One region of the Neobacillus sp. NPDC093182 genome, then DNA from elsewhere that is predicted to be linked to it. Evidence: a T-box and tRNA genes for the amino acid it is inferred to sense, from the RefSeq annotation. Region 1 holds a T-box; the other holds one or more tRNA genes.
The links. The T-box of region 1 lies ahead of ACIQAA_RS02645 (glycine--tRNA ligase). A T-box ahead of a tRNA ligase gene usually reads a tRNA of that ligase, here a tRNA-Gly.

Region 2: it has a tRNA-Gly gene. The T-box ahead of ACIQAA_RS02645 (glycine--tRNA ligase) is inferred to sense a tRNA for this amino acid. The anticodon was not compared.

What each region holds. Positions count from the first base shown of each region.
Region 1 is NZ_JBIVOI010000001.1:491,209-499,307, forward strand. It holds gene ccpN (transcriptional regulator CcpN) at 1-479, opposite strand, end outside; gene ACIQAA_RS02645 (glycine--tRNA ligase) at 531-1,913, opposite strand; T-box leader at 1,970-2,150, opposite strand; gene recO (DNA repair protein RecO) at 2,203-2,955, opposite strand; gene ACIQAA_RS02655 (YqzL family protein) at 2,987-3,130, opposite strand; gene era (GTPase Era) at 3,299-4,219, opposite strand; gene ACIQAA_RS02665 (cytidine deaminase) at 4,209-4,610, opposite strand; gene ACIQAA_RS02670 (diacylglycerol kinase family protein) at 4,790-5,167, opposite strand; gene ybeY (rRNA maturation RNase YbeY) at 5,151-5,624, opposite strand; gene ACIQAA_RS02680 (HD family phosphohydrolase) at 5,621-7,789, opposite strand; gene ACIQAA_RS02685 (PhoH family protein) at 7,977-8,099, opposite strand, start outside.
Region 2 is NZ_JBIVOI010000006.1:26,368-34,466, reverse strand. It holds gene ACIQAA_RS12480 (amidase domain-containing protein) at 1-761, opposite strand, end outside; gene queG (tRNA epoxyqueuosine(34) reductase QueG) at 850-1,983, opposite strand; gene ACIQAA_RS12470 (B3/B4 domain-containing protein) at 2,090-2,770, shown strand; tRNA gene ACIQAA_RS12465 (tRNA-Gly) at 2,844-2,917, opposite strand; gene ACIQAA_RS12460 (sigma-70 family RNA polymerase sigma factor) at 3,218-5,287, opposite strand; gene ACIQAA_RS12455 (MFS transporter) at 5,465-6,655, opposite strand; gene ACIQAA_RS12450 (MarR family winged helix-turn-helix transcriptional regulator) at 6,648-7,079, opposite strand; gene ACIQAA_RS12445 (FadR/GntR family transcriptional regulator) at 7,264-8,001, shown strand.

The sequences.
Region 1 (8,099 bases):
CACATTGTAATATTTGGCATTCTAGTCATAATGATGTTAATTGGTAGTGCTGTAAGCTCTTGTTTGCCAATACTTGCTCTAAGAAGGTCCTTTCTAGATAACACACCAACCAAAAGAGAGTTTTGGTCTACAACAAATAATGTGCCTACATCCTCAAGGAACATTGTACAAATTGCATCGTACACCGAAACGTTTTCTTTTACTAGGACTGGGATGGAATTATAATCTCTTACACGTATTTTCTGGAGATTTTCAGTCAAAAGCTGAGTCCCGGATTTTCCAGTATAAAAATATCCTACACGCGGTCTAGCGTCTAAATATCCTGCCATTGTTAATATGGATAAATCTGGCCTTAACGTTGCTCGTGTCAAGTTTAGTTGTTCAGCAATGTTCTCCCCGGTTATCGGTCCATTATCCTTCACAATCTGAATGATCAGTTCTTGGCGTTTGGTCAGTTCTATTTTTCTCACCACCATCATTTAATCCATTATGCAGAGGGGCGGTACGGACCGCACCCTCAAAAGCTCAGATTAAAACATAATTTTTTCTTGAATAAAGGGAACTAATTCTGCGATTGGTACGCGTGTTTGTTCCATTGTGTCGCGGTCTCTGATGGTTACCATATGGTCTTCTTTTGAATCAAAATCATAGGTGATACAGAATGGTGTACCAATTTCGTCATGTCTTCTGTAACGTTTACCAATTGAACCTGCTTCATCATAGTCAACGGAGAAATGCTTGGCTAATGTTTGAAACACTTCTCTTGCTTCGTCCGAAAGCTTCTTAGACAATGGAAGAACGGCTGCTTTAAATGGTGCCAATGCAGGATGGAAGTGCATAACGGTTCTAGAAGTACCATCTTCGAGCTGTTCTTCGTCATAAGCATCGATTAAAAAGGCTAATGTTACCCGGTCCGCACCTAGAGAAGGCTCGATACAGAATGGAATATATCTTTCATTTGTCTCTGGGTCAATATAGTTAAAGTCCTCTCCAGAGAATTGCATATGCTGCTTTAAATCATAATCGGTTCTTGATGCTACTCCCCAAAGCTCGCCCCAGCCAAATGGGAATTTATATTCAAAATCGGTTGTCGCATTACTATAATGAGAAAGTTCATCCTCGGAATGGTCTCGAAGTCTTAAATTTTCTTTATTTAATCCTAATGAGTGAAGCCATTGCTCAGCAAAGTTCTTCCAATAATCAAACCATGTTAACTCTTCACCAGGCTTACAGAAAAACTCAAGCTCCATTTGTTCGAATTCACGAGTACGGAAAGTAAAGTTTCCAGGTGTGATCTCATTTCGGAAGCTTTTTCCGATTTGGGCAATTCCAAAAGGTAATTTTTTTCTCATTGTACGCTGGACATTTTTAAAGTTAACAAATATCCCTTGCGCTGTTTCAGGACGAAGGAAAATTTCATTGGTACTAGACTCTGTAACCCCTTGGAAGGTTTTAAACATTAAATTGAATTGGCGAATGCCGGTAAAATCATGACTCCCGCAGTCTGGGCAAGCGATATTATGTTCTTTTACCAACTCTTCCATTTTTTCAAACGGAAGTCCATCAACGACCATCTCTATTCCCTTTTCATCAAGAGCATTTTCAATTAACTTATCAGCACGATGTCTCGCTTTACAGTTTTTACAATCAATCATTGGATCATTGAAGTTACCGATATGACCAGAAGCTTCCCATGTTCTTGGGTTCATCAATATGCTTGCATCTAATCCGACATTGTAAGGAGACTCTTGCACAAACTTTTTCCACCAAGCTTGTTTAATGTTGTTTTTAAATTCTACTCCAAGTGGTCCGTAATCCCATGTATTTGCCAGACCACCGTAGATTTCTGAACCAGGAAAAATAAAACCTCTATGTTTCGCATGAGAAACAATTTGCTCCATTGATACTTTCATTTTCATTACTCCTCTTCAATAAAATAAAAAACTCTCGTCGCTATGCTTAATATAAGCATAGGGACGAGAGTTACCCGCGGTTCCACCCTATTTGCTGCTATACAGCAGCCTCTTTTATGTGTTGTACACATGATTTGCTCAAGAACGCCTTCCTTAGGTCCCTATACCCTAGCTCACACCATCCTAGGTTCGCTTTTACAGAGATTGCTAAGTACTCTTTTCCATCATAGCAACTATTTATTATTAAAACACATAATATCGAAATCTAAAATAAAAGTCAATAAGTCAACTATATTTCATTTCGAAATTTTTCCATAGATTGAAGAAATTTCTTTGTCTTAAGATATAGACCGGAATATTCTTCGTAGTACGCTGTTATAACCTGTTTTAACTCATCCTTTGTTTCTTGTTTTACGGAGATGTTTCCTAATCTCGAGAGGTCAAAATAATAAAATAGACGTAATAATTTTACAGATGATGGCGATAATTTATAATGGTATGGATCCTTTTCTAAACATCGGTGGCATATAAACCCGCCTTCCCGAATGGAAAAAGAAAAAAGTCCGTCTGTGCTGCCGCAAACGGAACATTGATTTAGAATTGGATGTAAGCCCAATACATTCAGCATTTTCATTTCATAGATATTCATCAGAATATCTGGATCATATCCTTCATTCAAATAATTGAGTGTTTGAAAAAGAAGTTCGAAATGAAATGGGTTTGGTTTTTTATCATCAGTACATTTATCAGTCAATTCAACGATATAACTAGCATAGGCAGTGAGGAATATATCTTCACCAATTCCGCGAAAGCTGGTAATCATTTCTCCCTGCTGTACACTGCCTAATCCAGTTCCTCTTTGGACCAAAAAATATCCGTGGGTGAAAAGCTGGGTAATGGAGGAAAGCCGGCTGTTAGGCTTTTTTGCTCCTCTAGCCATAACGCCGATCTTTCCCCATTCCCGTGTATATAACGTAATGATTTTATTGGTTTCACCATAATCTGTAGTTCTAATGACGATGCCTTCACACTTTTGGAGCATTTCTGTCACCATCCCGATACATTAGACAAACTTATGAAACGGGAAAATCCATTTGCGCTAGATCTTCATTCTGATTTCCGGGTATTTCTTGGTTTTCCTTCTCAAGCTCCTTATAGAGAAGATAAGTGTCAATATTGCCTGTCTGTAGGAATACTTTCCACGTAAAATCCATCATCGAAAACCCCACCTTTCATGATTTAGACTAGCCTTTTTAAGAATCCCAAACCTTACAATTATCATAGCCTGCCCAAGCAAAAATCATAAGACGAAAAATTTGTTAATGTTGTCCATGCATATTTCTATAGAAAAGGTAATATTTTAGTTAGGGTTTAGATAGTTAGTATTAATATTCATCTTCGTTAAAGCCATAATCGCGAAGCTGGGACATTTTATTCCGCCAATCCTTTTGAACTTTAACCCAAAGCTCTAAGAAAACTTTTGACCCTAAAAGATTTTCGATATCCACTCGGGCACGTTTTCCTATTTCCTTTAGCATACTCCCTTGTTTCCCAATAATAATGCCCTTTTGAGAATCTCTCTCCACAATAACGGTAGCCATGACATGAATGATATCCTTTCCGCCTCTTTCACGTTCCATCTTATCAAGAACGACGGCAAGAGAGTGAGGAATTTCTTCACGTGTTAAGTGCAGCGCTTTTTCTCTAATTAACTCGGTGATAATAAATCTTTCTGGGTGATCGGTTACCTGATCCGCCGGATAATACTGTGGTCCTTCAGGTAAATAGACTTTAATTTGTTCTAGTAAACGTTCCACATTATTTCCTTCAAGTGCTGAAATAGGAACAACTTCTTTAAAAGGATATTTTTCTTTATATGATTCAATTAGTGGCAGTAATTCGTCTGGGTGCATTTGATCAATTTTATTTATAACAAGGAAAATAGGTGTGTTGACGGTTTGGAATTTTTCAATAATAAATTCTTCCCCACGCCCAAACCCTTCCTCAGCATTTACCATAAATAGGATTAAATCAACCTCTTTTAATGTGTTCTGTGCAACTTTCATCATAAAGTCGCCTAGTTTATGCTTTGGCTTATGAATCCCTGGTGTGTCAATAAACACCATTTGGGTATCATCTAGCGTCAATACACCCTGAATTTTATTACGAGTTGTTTGTGGTTTATCACTCATAATCGCAATCTTCTGACCTATTACTCGATTTAGAAATGTTGATTTTCCTACATTAGGACGGCCAATAATTGAAATAAAACCTGATTTATAACCTTTATTATCATTACTCAGCATGTAAATCCTCCGGAGAAAAGGCACCTGGAAGTAATTCTGCTACCGTAATTTCTAAAATATCACCTTTAAGGTTGGTTAGTACGACCTTCATGTCTTGCGGACAAAGTTCCGAGATTACCTGCCGGCATGCCCCGCATGGCGAACAAGGACGGTCAGTATCAGCGACAACTGCAAGCATTGTAAAATCTCGATCACCTTCTGAATAAGCCTTGAACAATGCAGTACGTTCAGCGCAATTGCACATGCTATAAGCGGCATTTTCAATGTTACATCCATGATATATTTTTCCATCTGTTGTTAATAGTGCTGCTCCTACCCCAAATTTTGAATAAGGAACATAGGCTTTTTCTCTTGCTTTCTTTGATTCTTCGATTAAATTCTCGATGTTCAAAGTTCATTCTTCCCTTCCAGCAATAATCTGCTGCTTTCTTTATTTTACCCTAAAAATGTCACAAAATCATCACTTGCAGCGAAAAAGTAATATAAAAATTTGAATTTTCATAAAAATCAACTAATTTGCCTATTTCGGGCAAAGCTGATAAGTAATTGTACCGAAATCGCAATTCCATTTCAAATTAACCATCTAAAAAAATACGGTAAAAAGATCATGCTTCCAATTACTACTGCTATAATAGCATAAATAAAAACCGCTCCGGCTGCTATGTCTTTCGCTTGTTTAGCAAGTGGGTGGTAATCTTCCGTCACTAAATCGACTACACGCTCGATTGCTGTGTTGACTAATTCTAATGAGAAAATTCCACCTATTGCTACAATAACAAATAACCATTCAAGTTTACTAATTGAAAAGAAAATGGAACACACAATTACGAGTAATGAAACAAAAAAATGGATGCGCATATTTCTTTCAGACCAAAGGGCTGTCTTAATTCCGGTTAAGGCATGAGAAAAAGATCTCCATAAATGAACATGCTTATCTCGTGAGTCCATAAGCGTCTAAAATTTCCTTTTGTCGAGAGAACATTTTTTCTTCCTCTTCCTTTTCCATATGGTCATAGCCGAGAAGATGAAGGAAACCGTGGACAGATAAAAACCCAAGTTCACGGATAAATGAATGTCCATATTCCTTCGCTTGCTCTTCAGCCTTTGGGATGGAAATGATGATGTCTCCTAGGACACGAGGAAGCTCCTCCCCTATCAATTCGATTTCACCTTCACCAAGCTCTTCCATCGCGAATGAAATCACATCTGTAGGGGCGTCCTTGTCTCTATACTCACGGTTAATTTCGTGAATTCTTTCATTGGACACAAATGTAACTGAAACCTCACTATTATCCTCGATATTTTCTTTCTCAGCTGCAAAATTCAATAGTTTTTCGATGTCCTCCATTTGCTCTTCAGACAGTTGATTCGTTTCATCAACTAAATCAATCATCAACTTGTTCATCCTTGAACCACCTTCTTTGTCATTTCTGGATATTCGATTCTTGAGTGGAAAATTCCCTTTAAAGTTTCACAAAGTGAGTGGGATACCGTCTCTAATTCCTTTAAGGTTAAATCACATTCATTTAATTGCCCATCCTGCAGCCGGTCTGCAACAATTTTCTTAACGAGAGATTCGATTGTTTCCGGTGTAGGCTGGTTCAGAGATCTAACGGCTGCTTCTACACTATCAGCAATACCTACAATAGCAGATTCTTTTGTCTGTGGTTTTGGACCTGGATATCGATAATCCTCCTGATTAACATTTTCTTCACCTTGCAGTGCTTTATGGTAAAAGAACTTTAACAGCGTGGTGCCGTGATGCTGCTCCGCAATGTGAATGATTTCCTTTGGCATATTGTATTTTTTTAATATAGCAGACCCATCTGTCACGTGTGAAATAATGATATTAGCACTTTTATCTGGAGGCAGACGGTCATGCGGATTGTCAAGGTGCATTTGGTTTTCTATGAAAAAGTTTGGCCGCTTCGTTTTACCGATATCATGATAATAACACCCTACCCTTGCTAGTAAACCATTAGCTCCTATCGCTTCGCTGGCTGCATCTGCTAGGTTGGCAACCATCACACTATGGTGATAGGTTCCAGGTGCTTCCATTAATATTTTGCGCAGAAGTGGATGATTGGGATTAGAAAGCTCAATCAACTTCATGGTTGAGAGAATTCCAAAGCTAGTTTCCAAAAGTGGTAATAGCCCCATTGTCAGGACAGCTGAACCAATTCCAGAAAAAATGGCTGTTAAGATATAATACCCATATTCTAACCCAGTAAATTGTCCATTTGGCAAAAACATTAGTGCCCAAATGGTGAATAGATTCACAGCAGCCGCAAGTGATCCTGCTTGCAGGATTTTTGACCGCTGGTTCTGCCCGCTTAAAAAGAGCACACCAGCTAGTGCACTGAACAAGATATAGATTCCTACTGAAAAATTTAGTGTTCCAGAGACCCCTTCATTGAATAAAATACTTCCGAAAATCGAAAAGATGATGGATGATAGAATGGCTAATTTTTCATCAATTAATATCTTGATTAGCATTCCGCCCATTGCCGCAGGGAATAAGTAACCTATACCCGAATAATTAAAAATTTGCAGCATACTGATGATTTTCAAAATGAAAAACGTCAGGATAAAAACAATCCCAAATAAAAGAAGATTCGTCTGCCTCTTTTCTGGATGGTCCTTCAACTGATAAAAATAAAAGTAAACGGAGGTCAGGATAATCGATATTAGAATCATTAAACCAATAAATGGTTTATAGGATTGTTTATTATCTAATAGACCAACTAGTTCTAGCTGGCGAAATTCTTCCTGACGGATTAATTTACCCTCTTCGATAATGATTTGCCCTTGCAGGATTTTTACAGGTTCCACAGATTCCGCTGCCTGCTTACGCAGTTCTTCGGTTGCCTCTGGATCATAGAATTCATTCTGAATGACAGCATATCTTCCTAATTCTATTGCTGCATTTTTCAAGTCACTATTTAAGGTGGTAAATTTTAATTCTTCTTCTAAACTTTTCTTGGCGTTTTCTACGTCATCAGCAGAAATTCTTTTGTTCATTACATTATTAATGGCTGTCACCGTTAAATCTTTTGCAATCGATAATTCATCGTTGCTTGCTTGTACCAGCGCAGTAAAAACACGCTCTGAAAGATCCTTGATTACACGATCTGTTAATTTATCCTTTAACATGGTCACTTCTTCTTCGACAGTTGGTTCCATAACATTAATAGGGTCTTCATCAAGCACATCTTGTTTTTTCGTTTCATCCTCTATGTCATCATTTACCTCTGAAGCAGAGTCAAAAATCGATGTAATTAAATCTACTTGATTCGTGGAATATTCCTTCTTCAATGCATAGACGTCCTGAACCTGATCCAATGCCTCTTGACGTTTTTTTTCTGTACTGATTTTATCTTCGACCGTGGCTGGAGATCGAATGGTTTTATCTGCTACCGTTAAAAGACTTATGTCTAGTTTCTCAGGCTTTACATTCCCATACATAGAGGTAAATAAGACTACTCCTAAAACAACAAAAACTAACAATCTGAAGAAGGTATAATCTAGAAGCTTTTTTATTTGAATTAAGTATTGCTGTATTTTTTTCAACTTACTCCCCCCAAAGCACCTAAATAACCCTAGTCAAGTATGTAATTACGCTTTATGTAAAATGATAACAGTTTTTCCCTGAAGTTTCATCCTCTAATAAAATATGAGCCATTTTTCCATAGAAATTGTTATGATTATATGGCAAAAGGGATAAACCCTAAATAGGTCTATCCCTCCATTCAATGCTTTAATTTTGCAGCGGTTTCTTTTCATAAGCCTCTATGATTCTGCCAACTAGCGGATGACGAACAACATCACTTTGTTCTAAGAAAACAAAGGAGACCCCATTAACACCCAGCAAGATTTTTTC
Region 2 (8,099 bases), on a different contig from region 1:
ACGAGCGGCATTCCATATGCATCCTTACCCGTTACGATCGTGTTATGGTTATAACGGCCATCTCCCTCGAAATCATAGCAGATGACATCCCCCAATAACAATTGATCTGGGCTGCTGACTTCCCTTGCCCTTAAGCCGCTTTTCGAATTAGCCAAATACAACCGCAGCGAATGAGCCACTGTCCAGCTGTAACTCCAATTATTATTTTGGAGCCACCAGCCTATTCCCCTGTTCGGATACCCTCTCATCGGCGCGCCGCCTGCGTGAAGACATTGCGAAATATAATTCGTACAGTTGTTTTCAAACGTCTTATAGGCCGGATTGTAGCTATTCCACCAGCGTTCCGCATATTGAACAGCTTTTAAGCGATTATACCGGTAACTAATCCGTTCTTCCTGTGCCTCCACTGCCGTGATTTCCAACTCAGGATGCTTCACATAAGGATTCATTTCTTTATCCATAATCAAATCATTCTTAAAAAACTTGCACATTCGTACTTCTACTTCTTCCTCTTGATACAGCGTTCCTTTTTGCCTAATCAGGTATTGGTAATGAACCTGGTAGAGCGCGGTTTGAAAATCCCCGTCCACAGATTGATTGATAATATCCCCGCGTGCCTTCACCTTTACGATTTCTGCTGAACGTTTTGCTAAAGACTCTAGCTTCTGCTCGGCCTTTTCATAATTCCCAGACTGCCTCTTACTCTTTGAAACAAATTGTTCAACTCGACCATCAAACAATTCTTGGAGTGATTGATCCACCTTCATCTCCCCCTTCTGTTTCATACATATGTGTATAAGGGAAATTTAATCAAAAAAAATGAGCAAAGACAGAATGTCCACTGCTCATTTAGTTCTTTAGTTTTAGTAAGTTTTTTTCAATTTCACTCTTCACTTCGAAATCGGCTTCTGTTGCCGCTGCCTTTTCCAGCGCTTCGACTGCTTCTGGACTGCCAATTTTCCCGAGAGCCCAGGCTGCGGTTTCCTTTAGGACAGAGCTAGTTTCATTTTCTAACACACCTAGTAAATCAGGGACAGCACTTTCGTCCTTGAAATGGGCCAGGGCGATGATGGCATTGCGCTGGATTGGCTTTTTTCCTCTCCACGATCCTGCTGCTGACCCAAATTTGTTTTTAAATTCACGATTGCTCATTTTTAAAATGGGTCTCAGTAATGGCTTGGCTATCTCGGGGTCTGCCTCCATTTCCTCATGGAAGTGAAAATCCTTCCCTTTATTGACTGGACAAGAAGTCTGGCAGGAATCACAGCCATACACCCGGTTGCCAATCTTATCTCTAAATTCCTCAGGAATCACGGATTTAGTTTGTGTTAAAAAGGCGATACAGCGCTGCGCATTAATTTGACCGCCTTGTACCAGCGCTCCCGTCGGGCAGGCTTCGATACAAGCCGTACAGGAGCCGCATTGATCCTCCATCGGTGAATCGGGAGCAAAAGGAATACTGGTAATCATTTCGCCAAGATAGACGTAAGAGCCAAACTCCGGCGTCATGACCGCACAGTTTTTACCGCTCCAGCCAATCCCAGCCCTCACGGCAGCCGCACGGTCAGAAAGCTCTCCGGTATCGACCATTGATTTGAGTCGAGCATCCGGGACTTTTGCTAAAATAAACTCCTCCAGCTTTTTTAACCGATCTCGTAAAATATGATGATAATCTAATCCCCATGAAGCACGGGAAAAAAATCCTCTCCGTTCGCCTTTTTTCCCTTCAACACGAACCTTCATTTTCGAAGGATAGGCCAGAGCGATAGAAATAATGGAACGTGGTTCTGGAAGATGCAATGCGGGTGTAACCCGTTTTTCAATATCCGGTTCTTCAAAGCCGGATTGATACCCAAGTTCTTGCTGGCGAATCAATCTGTTTTTCAACTCAGTGAAAGGGTCTGCCGTGGTAAAACCAATTTTATCTATGCCAATCGTTTTACTATACGCAATGACTTCCTCCTTCAATTGGTCAATATTCATTCGGTAACCTCCCTCCCTTTAAAAGTGATCTATAGTAAGCCGTTAATTTTTCGGTACACATCTCATTATGATAAACTATTTTCATGAAATTTTGGAGGTGGAATCATTGGAAATTCAGCTTTCGTCAGAAATCATCAGCAAGATTCCTAATTTTAAGCTTGGAATCATCGAATACAAAGATATTACCGTCGGCGATTCACCACAAATGGTAAAAGGAAGACTGCAGCTTTTTCAAGAGTCGATTTACTTTGATTTAGAAAATAAAAATCTAACAGAGCTGCCAGGAATTCAGGAATGGCGCAGTATCTTTAAAACATTTGGCAAAGACCCAAATCGTTATCGCCATTCTGCAGAGGCTCTATACCGCAGAGTACAGAAACAGAATTATCTTACCACAGTCCAAAGTGCCATTGATATCAATAACTTTTTCTCCCTGCAATATCAAGTGCCGATTGGTATTTATGACAGCGATCAATTAGAGGGACCGATAAGGATCGAAGTTGCAAAGCCAGGAGAAGAATATTTAGGATTGAATGGCCGGAAAAATTCATTAGAAAATCTGATTGTCTCATCGGACGAGCTTGGACCATTTGGAAGTCCTTTTATAGATTCCAATAGAGCACCGGTAACGGTAACAACCAAAAATGCGCTGCAGATCATCTACTTACAGCCTTCTACAGCGGTGAAAAGTGCTGAAAGACTGACAGAATCGTTGATGAAGATGTTTACACAAATTCATGGCGGTGATGCAAACTACAATATAGCCGAAGCGATTAGCGCCGACTAATAAAAATGCCAAAATATAAAAAAACGCAATGCATCGTTCTCTAGTAACGATACACTGCGTTTGGTAATATGTATGGAGCGGGTGATGAGAATCGAACTCACAACATCAGCTTGGAAGGCTGAGGTTTTACCACTAAACTACACCCGCACAAAAATAATTATTAACAAAATATAATGACCTTAAACACAGTTACTATCTTACAAAGTTTTTTCTCTATCGTCAAGGGAATTTTGCATTTTTTGTCGAAAAAATCATTAAACAAAAAACATCCGATGGGACCTTCATTGTTTAATGATATGCCAGCGTAAAAGTATAAATACCATTAATAAAATTTTTCCTTACATAAATTTCAAATACATTAAATGGGCACCATCAAGGGAATAGCAATAATAAAATCTGCCAAAGATACTAATAGAAATATTTAATCTGTTTGCTAGGGAACCTCTGTTATTCCAACAAAATCTTTATAACATTATCCAAATACTTTGTTGCATTATATCCATAAATCTCCAGCCTTTTAGGAATTACTTTTTCTCCTGCGGTGTTACTCTGTAACTCCGTGCTTTGAACTGTAATGAAATGACGGGGTTGCTCGATTTCATCATATGGGACAGGTTCATTCATATCGTATTCGACCCCGTTTTTATCAATAAGTACGCCTTCAGAACTCATCTCCATTGAACTAATATCATTTTCATCCTCACCCATGATTTGGAAGTGGAACGTCTCATATGCACGATTTTCAATTTTATGATCGCTGATGACAACTTTGGTGGGCTGTCCAACCTCGACCTTGTCAATGGAGATTGTACTTCCTGCATATTCAAAGGTTTGAGGATATTCCTGAGTAGCATCCAGTTCGATGGTTTTTTGGTCATTAAACGTTAACTGAACGGATTCCAATTGAATGGTTACCTCCTTTGGCTTTTCTCCAAAAAGAGGATCAAAATGTCTTTGAAACGTAAACCAATTTCCGACTTGATGTGTTTCTAAAAAAGATCTGCCATACATATCAGCTTTCATTTTTTTATTGTTTACTTCCAGAATGTCAACATTAAGATTGTCTATCCGCTTCTCCGGTTGTTCATTATTAATACCATAGTGCAGAACCGTCGCTGTTGGAGCAATGGTTAGTTTATCAAATCGAACCGGAATTCCCTCGACTTCTGTTTCTTCATCCAATGAATATTCGACAGAAGGATTTTTGGTTACTGGAATCTCGAAGTTCCATTCCCCTGTTTCATACTCCATGTTCTCGTAAGCCCTAAAGCCATAAGGGTCACCGGAATCACGATTCAATTTCTGAAGCTTTGCGATCTTCAGTTTGATTGTCCCGTTTTCTTTTGTGAGTGGAAGCAGACTAATCTTCCCTTGATACACGTTTTTTTCTTTGTTATTTAGATCCGATTCAAGGTCGGGAGGATAGTAGCCTAGATATCCTTCACCGTTCATGATTACATGTTGGTTTTCCACAAAAACCCCTTCAAAATTGTCGATTGCATATTGATTGTCCTCATCTGTATCCTCTATCTCATAAAAAATAAGCGTCTGGACTTCATCAGCAATCGCACTTTTTATCTTTATTTTGATCCCGCTGCTTTCTGCTTCAAGGTTCAGGGTTTCCCCCAGGTCCTGTTGAAGAAAGGCACGCAATTCGTGATCCTCTTCGGTCCATGTATAGTAGAGGTTTGAAAACACCCCTGTAAAAACTTCTATACTCATTAATAATGCGAATACACATGCAAAAATGAGTCCTTTTCTTAAACGTTTCTTGTTCTTCTGTTGTCTATTCTTTTCCTTTTCTGCCAGCCTATCTCTGATGCTCTCTATTAAAACTGAAGGAACATGTAAATCTTCCAGCCTATCAGTGAGATTTAACCTGGTTACCATGACCTCCTGAAAGGCTGCTAAATCCTCCTGACAATTTTCACAATGATAAAGATGTTTCTCTAAATCAATCTTTCTCGGCCGGTCCAGCGTTCTTTCTAAATAATCAATGTAATCCTTATGATACTCCTTACAGCCATTATAAGTTGTTCCGTCCCCCATTTCGTTTCTAAGTGATTGGATTCCGGTAAACAAAAGGTCTTTCATCTTTTCCACGGAAACTTGGAGAAGATGTGCGACTTCCTCCTTTGGAATTCCCTTTACATAGGTGAGGACAATCGCTTCTTTCTCGTTCACTTTCAATTGATCTAGAGCTTTATATATATCCTGACGAGGTTCAGTTTCCACTCTAGCCAGCAAACTTCTATCCACAGCAAGCTCTCGACAGGTATGTATGAATATGGATGTAACCCACATTTCGAATGATGTTTCACTTTTAAATTGAGGCAATTGCTTGTGGACTTTAATAATGGACCGGTAAAAGAGCTCTTCCATTTGATGCTGATTACTAAGATAGGACAAACCAAGCGTATAGAATGATTGTTTATGCTGATCGAACCAATCGACGATGGAATCCACACTTCTTTCTTTTATTGTGGTGATTGAAATGGGATCTATTTTTGGAATCATAAATGTGTTCCCCCCTTTACCATTCTCTATAAACCTTTTTGTTTTCTCTTCAATAAAGTTCCTATATGCATTATTCTACAATTTACTTATATTTCCTCTTTTGCTTCATTTTTCTGATTCGATTTCCTTTCTAATAAAGAAGGAACATCTCTTATACAAGATGTCCCTTCAAATTTATTATCGAGCTAAAGCATTGATACTAGCCCTTTCTTTCTTTCCGTATAGTAAAAAGTAAAGACCAGAAGATACCAACACTACAACGCCTAAAATCATATAAAGAGTACTATAGCTCGTAAATGGCAGGAAGAATCCAAGCAAATAAGGACCGAATCCAAGCCCAGCGTCAAGAAATATAAAGAAAGTCGACGTTGCCAGTCCCATACGCTGAGGAGGTGTCAGCTTAACAGCGATTGCTTGAGTGCATGACTGCATATTCCCAAATCCGAGACCAATAAGTATACCGGCTAATAACAAAGTGATGCTGCTGTGGGCTGAACCCAAAAGCAGCATTCCAGCTGTAAAGAGAACAAATGCCGGATACATCACATAGTTTGCCCCTTTCACGTCCATTAAACGGCCTGTAAATGGACGCGAAATCAATACCGCTATTGAATACACAAGGAAGAAGAAACTTGCTGCACTAACCAGGTCAATCTCAAGTGCATAGAAATTAATAAAAGAAAGAACACTAGAGTAACAGAAACCTATAATTAAAGTAATCAATGCAATCGGAACTGCCTTTGGCTCAATAAAATGAGAGAGTTTGACTCCTTTTATTTCAGTGGTCTTTGTTGATCCTTCCAATGCCGGCACATTCACAAAAAATGCCGTGATCAAACTGAGGATTCCTAAAGCCAGACAGAGACTAAAAATTAATGTAGTACTTGTATGCTGGCTCATATATAGTCCAATGAACGGTCCGATTGCTGTAGACAATGTGGAACTCATACTGTAATAGCCGATACCTTCACCTTTTCGTCTTTTTGGAATAATCTGCGCCACAATCGTTCCTGTTGCTGTGCTTGCGATTCCCAGAGTAATACCATGTAATAAACGGGTAATAAGCAGGAAGGTGATACCCAAATGGATAAAATACAAAGACGTTGTTAAAATATAAAGAATTAATCCAATGAACAACGTTCTTTTACGGCCAATTGAATCGATACTACGGCCAATAAACAGACGCCCAATTAATGTCCCAACAATAAAAATCCCTGTAACAAGCCCGGCCTGGCTTGTAGAAGCATGATATTCCTCTACCGCATACACACCTATAATCACGATTAATAAATAAAAGACTAACGTTAACAAAAAATTGACGCTGGATACAATAATAAAATCCTTTGTCCATAATTTAGGTTTACTCACTTTTGCTTCCCTCGCCTTCCATAATATTTTCCTGTATCTTAGGAAGCGTTTGAAACGTAATCATTTGATCTTCATTAGCGATACCTTCCATAACCCTATTTTCCAAATCCGTTATTTTTTTTCTACATGTTTGGTAAATCTCTTCTCCTAATTCTGTTAACTGAATGACTTTTTCCCGCCTATCCATCCCCGGAATTTGCTTTACCAGTTGCAGATCTTCCAAACGTTGAACTCTCCTCGTGATGGTAGGTTTTTCTACATTATAATGATTTGCAATATCTACAAGTGTCGAAGGTCCATTGTTTTTTATATAAAAAATAACTTGCCATAAAGAGTAAGAAAGCTCATAAGGACTCATTAGTTCATTCAATTTAGTTATAAGTGCTCTATACAGACTTAAATAACGCTGAAAAATACCTTCCAATTCTGTCTCACCCTCCTGCACAAAGTAGTTACCATGGATAACTGTTACCGAAGATAACCATAAGTTTTTTTGAATGAGATGTCAAGGGGAACGTCTTGGAACTACCCCAGCCGAGGAGTTAACGGCAAGCGCTATTGCACTTTTCATGTATAATATAAATATCAATCGGACTGAGGTGGACGGCTTGGAATATAAACAAATAAAACCCAAAAAAATATATGAGGAAGTAACCGAAGCTCTGCAGGAGATGATTCGCAGTGGACAACTGCCGCCTGGGAGTAAACTTGAATCTGTGCAGCAGCTGGCAGAAAACTTTCAAGTAAGCAGGTCAGCTATACGTGAAGCATTATCCGCTTTGAAAGCAATGGGATTAGTCGAAATGAAGCAAGGAGAAGGTACTTATGTTAAGGAATTTAATGCGAAACAAATGACCTTCCCCCTATCAAGCGCCATCCTTATGAATAAAACGGATGTTGCCCATCTTTTAGAAGTGAGAAAAATCATTGAAACCGGCACAGCTGCATTAGCAGCCAAAAATCGGAGTGAAGATGATTTAGCAGAGATGGCCGATGCTCTCAAAGAAATGGAACGGGTCCAAGGCGATGAAGAGCTCGGGGAGAAAGCAGACTTTCAGTTTCACTTAGCCGTATCTGCTGCAGCTGGCAATCCCATATTATCCACTTTACTCGATCAAGTGTCAGAGCTTATGATCGAAACGATGAAAGAAACAAGGCGCTTATGGTTGTTCTCCAAACAAACCACGACAGAAAATTTAGCAATAGAACATGCCAAAATCTATCATGCTATTTTAGAAATGGACGAAGAAAAGGCAAAGATATCAATGATTGAACATCTTGAAAACGTCGAAAGCCTTCTAAATAAATATTTTTTTGAAACCGATGAAAAGCAATTCAATTTATAGCTAATTCAAGCGCATTTAAGCTCTCAGAGCAATAAAGATTAAGAAAAGAGCCTTTACAAAAAAGCTCAGAAGTTTGAGCTTTTTTGTAAAATAAAATG